2 regions of the Acinetobacter sp. NBRC 100985 genome follow, and region 2 is predicted to be linked to the other one. Evidence: predicted binding sites of a transcription regulator. Region 2 holds the regulator's gene; the other holds the start of a gene.

Region 1 (2,420 bases), on a different contig from region 2:
TAACAGTCTTAGTATCGTTTTTAGCTAACCAATCACGTTTTTGTTGACCAACAACACCGTAGAAACGTGCTTGTTTGTTGATTTGGTAGTCTGCACCAACGCCATACATATCTTGTTTACGATCATCACGACCATTTGATTCAGTTGTAGCAGAGATATATTCAGCTTTTAACTTGATTGGTGTAGAAGGGATCTTATAAGCAGCAGTTACGCCGTAAGCATCTTCTTGTAAACCTTTATAAGAAGTTACAGTCGTACCATCTGTAGTTGATACTGTATCGTCAGTTGGTTGAGCAGTTTGCCATAAAGCACCGAATACTAAACCATCAACTCCAGCTGGAGTTAGGTCTAAAGAACCTGTTACACGTACTGCATCAGTATAAATACCAGATAAGCTGTAAGCATTGTATTTAGAAGCTACACCGAAGTTTCCAGCTACTGCTGCTGCTAAACCGATGTCTTTATTTTCGTATGTAAGAGATGTTGAAACGCCATCACCGAAACCATCACGGCTGCCTTCTTTACCTTTAGATGCGCTATCAGCAGCAGAAGATTCTTCACCTTGTTGGAACATGATGTTGAACGCTAAGCCACCTAATAATTTTTTATCAGTCTCAAAACCAATAACGTTGTTCAAACGATCTTCACCAACTAGAACAGCTGTCATATCAAGTTCGTTGTGATCGTTGAAGATATCTTGGTTGCTACCAGCAGCTGTTTTGAAGTATGAATCAAAACGACCAACTTTTAATGTTGCAATACCATCAGATTTAATACCGATGTAACGGTTACGCATACCAAGATCAGTACCGTCACCATCAGTATTTACTTGCCATTCAGCTAAGTACACAGCTGATAATTTGTCAGTTAATTTTTCTTCGCCTTTAACACCAATACGTGAAGCATTTGAATTTACTTTTGTTACGCTTTCATCTTTAAAGCCGTTGTTGTCAATATTGTCCAAAGTCACACTGAGCTTACCATACAATGTTGGTGCTGCTTGCGCTGCATTCATGGCTAAAGTTGCTACAGTAGCAGCAAGAAGCAATTTTTTCATTGAGATTTCTCCAAAACACTTTTTTGTAAATGGCATATGCCTTAGTTACTGTTATAAGCTTGCTTATGTACAAAAAGTTACACAGCTCACTGACTTGTATGCAGTATCGGCAAACTTTGTTACAACGAAGTGAAGGAAAAGTGACAGTTTTATTACGATTTATATTTGGTAATAATTTGATTAATTATTGATTTATTTACCATTAAATAAAAAGCGAGGTAAGAACCTCGCATTATATCAGTGAAATATTACAGTGCTGCTTTAATCTTTTCTGCTAACACTTTAATCTTTTCTTGATCACCCATTTGTGCCGCATGTCGGCCTAATTCATGTACTGAACTTGGAATCAGATGGAAATGTACATGTGGAACTGTTTGACCTGCTGCTGTTCCAGAGAGTTGCATAAGAACAATACCTTTTGCATCAAGACCTGTCTCAATCGCTTTCGCAATCTTTTGAACGATCTGAATGGTATAGGCTGCTGCATCGGCAGGTAAGTCCAGTAAGCTAATCGCAGGAGTTTTTGGAATAACTAAAGCATGACCATCAGCTTGTGGCATGATATCCATAAATGCAAGCACCTGATCATCTTCATAAATTTTGATTGCAGGTAATTCACCACGAAGGATTCTTGCGAAAATATTTTGGTCATCGTACGCCATGATTAGTCCTTTAATAGGGTATAAAACAATTTAGCTTTTCATTTAGAGATTAATTAAATGAAAAGCTAAGAGAAAAGATTATTTGCAGTTAAGTTCTTTCTGACGTTCTTTAATTTGATCAAGACGCTGTTGTTCTTTGTCAGAAAATTTTGGCTTTGTTGTATGGCAGTTTTCGTTGCCATATTTAGCTTTAGCGTCTGCGTCTTTGAAACAGAATCCTTTAGAAGCGTAGATTAAGTTGTAATCATCTTGCAACTTTTTACATTCTTGTTCTGGTGTAGCTGCTTGAAGATTAAATCCTGTGAGGGTAATTAATCCAGCACAAACTGCAACCGTAAACTTATTCATGAGGTGTTCCTCTAATCAAAAAGGTATAAACCAAAGCTTTATGACAGTATTTTCATATGGCGCTTGGTCGCTACGTATATACCAATATAAGGTTTCTTAATGAAATTTCAATGAAACTCTATAGTCAGTATGTAATTTTAGTACGGAATTTCCTTTTGAATTAAATTATAAATGTATTGTTTTTAATATCTTAAGTGATATCTCCTGATATTACGGTATATTGATTTATTCGCATTGAGTCACTTCTACCATCTTTGTTGTAGGTGTTTGAATAGGTACTTTTCTTGGAATAAGATCAAATTGATGTATAGCGAAAGGGCCGTAAGGTCCCATTCTCACATGTGAACAAGGTA
Region 2 (2,420 bases):
AAGAACGTCAATTTAAGGGCTTATCTTTAACTGAGCGCAAAGAAGTGCGCCGCGAAAAGCTGATCGAAGCAGGGATTCATCTATATGGGACAAATGGCTTTTTTTCAGTCACGGTGAAAGATGTTTGTAATGAAGCCAAACTGACTGAACGTTATTTTTATGAATCTTTTAAGAAAAGTGAGGAGCTTTTCCAAACCGTTTTCTTAAAAATGATTGAGAAAATGCAAAATTGCCTTACTCAAGCTGTTCTTATGGCGGCACCTGAACCTAAAAATATGGTCACAGCTGGATTATCTGCATTATTGAATGCAATTAAAGATGACCCTCGCATGGCACGTATTATTTATATTGATGCGATGCTGGTACAGGATTTACATAACCAAGCAACCATCCAAGAAACGTTGACCCAGTTTGATCGGATTATTCAAGGCTTTGTCATGATCACCATGCCGAATGCACCTCAAAGTGCCGAAGAAGTTTCATTAATGGCTACAGGACTGAATGGTTATGTGACACATATTATTATTCGTTGGGTCTCTGAAGGCTTTAAGCAGCCCTTAGCAGATGTTTTATCGGCATGTTGTGCGGTATTTTTATCTTTCATCGAGACAACATCACAAAAAAATTAAAATCGTTTTACAGTTTTGTGACAATCAAAACTGTTAAAATGCATTGATATTAACCAAATGAATTTATTTGCATTATTGTTAAACAACTTGTCATCATCTGGTCACTACTGTGACGCATAATTGTCACAATTTATTGCTAAATTCGACTTTATTAACTCTTTTGCAATGATATTGTCATAATTAATCTTTGTAATAAGCCTGTCATAACAACAAAACGGTTCACCGTTACAGATTTAAGGGTATTGCGCTGTGAAAGATGACTATATTTTAATTGTCGATGATGAGCTACCGATTCGTGAAATGATCCATACCTCTTTGGATATGGCAGGCTTCCAATGTTTACAAGCTGAGGATGCAAAACAAGCGCATCAGATTATCGTTGATCAGCGTCCTGCACTTATTTTGCTGGATTGGATGCTGCCGGGTGGTGTCAGTGGTGTAGATCTTTGTCGTCGCCTCAAAAGAGATGAAAATTTAGCTGAAATCCCTGTGATTATGCTGACTGCACGTGGCGAAGAAGACCATAAAGTTCAAGGTCTTGATGCTGGTGCAGATGATTATATGACCAAACCATTTTCAACACGTGAGCTGGTTTCGCGTATCAAAGCTGTGCTCCGTCGTGCCAATGCACTCAGCGGTGAGAAAGTGATTGATGCCAATGGTTTAATGCTTGATCCTGTCAGCCAACGCGTGAGCTTTGGTAACAGTATTTTAGATATGGGGCCAACGGAATATCGCTTACTTGCTTTCTTTATGACCCATCCAGAACGTGCTTACACACGTGCCCAACTACTTGACCAAGTTTGGGGTGGAAATGTCTATATTGAAGATCGTACCATTGACGTGCATATTCGTCGTTTACGCAAAGTGTTAGAACCTTTCGGCGTTGATCGCTTTGTGCAAACGGTACGTGGCACAGGTTATCGTTTCTCTACACGCGCTGATTTAGCAGCAGGTTAAAATCCTATATGTATGAACCCTATCCCGTCCCTGAACTGGCACGTGAACATCAACAGTTTCGCTACAGCAGTTTATGGACGTTTGCAAAACAAGATTTAAGATTACTGCTGTTTTTCTTATTGATTGCGAGCTTAATTGGATTTGGGATTGAATACTTTTGGAGCTGTATTTTTGCTGCATTTGTACTGTTTTTCTTATTGCAGCTTCGCTCACTCTATCTCGTCAATGACTGGATTTCTAATCGCCCCTATGATGCCCCACCGAATTTAAGTGGGATTTGGGGTGCACTACTGTTCAATGTCTATCGAGCACAACGCCAAGAGCGTATCGTTCAAGCAGAAATGGTCGGCTTAATTGATCGTGCTCAGTCTTCTTTAGTTGCTTTAGCAGAAGCAGTAGTTTTGATTGATGATCAGCATCAAATTGAATGGTGGAATCCAGCAGCAGAGAAGCTATTGGGCATCAATCCTTCCGATCGTGGACGGAATTTATTGTCGATATTGCGCCAACCTCACTTCATTGAATATTTCAAAAATAGTGATCAAGCACCTGATGGCATTCGTCTACAAGCACTGATGGATGAAGAGCGCTATGTTCAGGTGAAATTGACCCGCTTTGGCGGTGAAAGCCGTCTTTTGGTCGCCCACGACATTACCCGTATGCACAACCTTGAGCAAATGCGTAAAGACTTTGTCGATAACATTTCACATGAATTACGCACTCCACTCACGGTGTTAAGTGGTTATATCGAAACCTTTACTGATCAAGATGACATTACCCCACGTTGGAAGCGTGCGTTTACCCAAATGCAATCTCAAACCAAACGCATGA

The links. Region 2 encodes PhoB, which activates phosphate uptake and scavenging genes when phosphate is short. Its sites were predicted from a motif close to TGTCATNAANCTGTCATAA; they were not measured.
Region 1: ACT4_RS14325 (porin) is a predicted target of PhoB. The motif match lies at 1,196-1,214, and genes of this name have one in related genera.

The regions. Positions count from the first base shown of each region.
Region 1 covers NZ_BAEB01000038.1:131,173-133,592, reverse strand. The annotation lists gene ACT4_RS14325 (porin) at 1-1,057, opposite strand, end outside; gene ACT4_RS14320 (HIT family protein) at 1,306-1,719, opposite strand; gene ACT4_RS14315 (YARHG domain-containing protein) at 1,798-2,067, opposite strand; gene ACT4_RS14310 (hypothetical protein) at 2,293-2,420, opposite strand, start outside.
Region 2 covers NZ_BAEB01000022.1:82,324-84,743, forward strand. The annotation lists gene ACT4_RS08695 (TetR/AcrR family transcriptional regulator) at 1-629, shown strand, start outside; gene phoB (phosphate regulon transcriptional regulator PhoB) at 879-1,589, shown strand; gene phoR (phosphate regulon sensor histidine kinase PhoR) at 1,598-2,420, shown strand, end outside.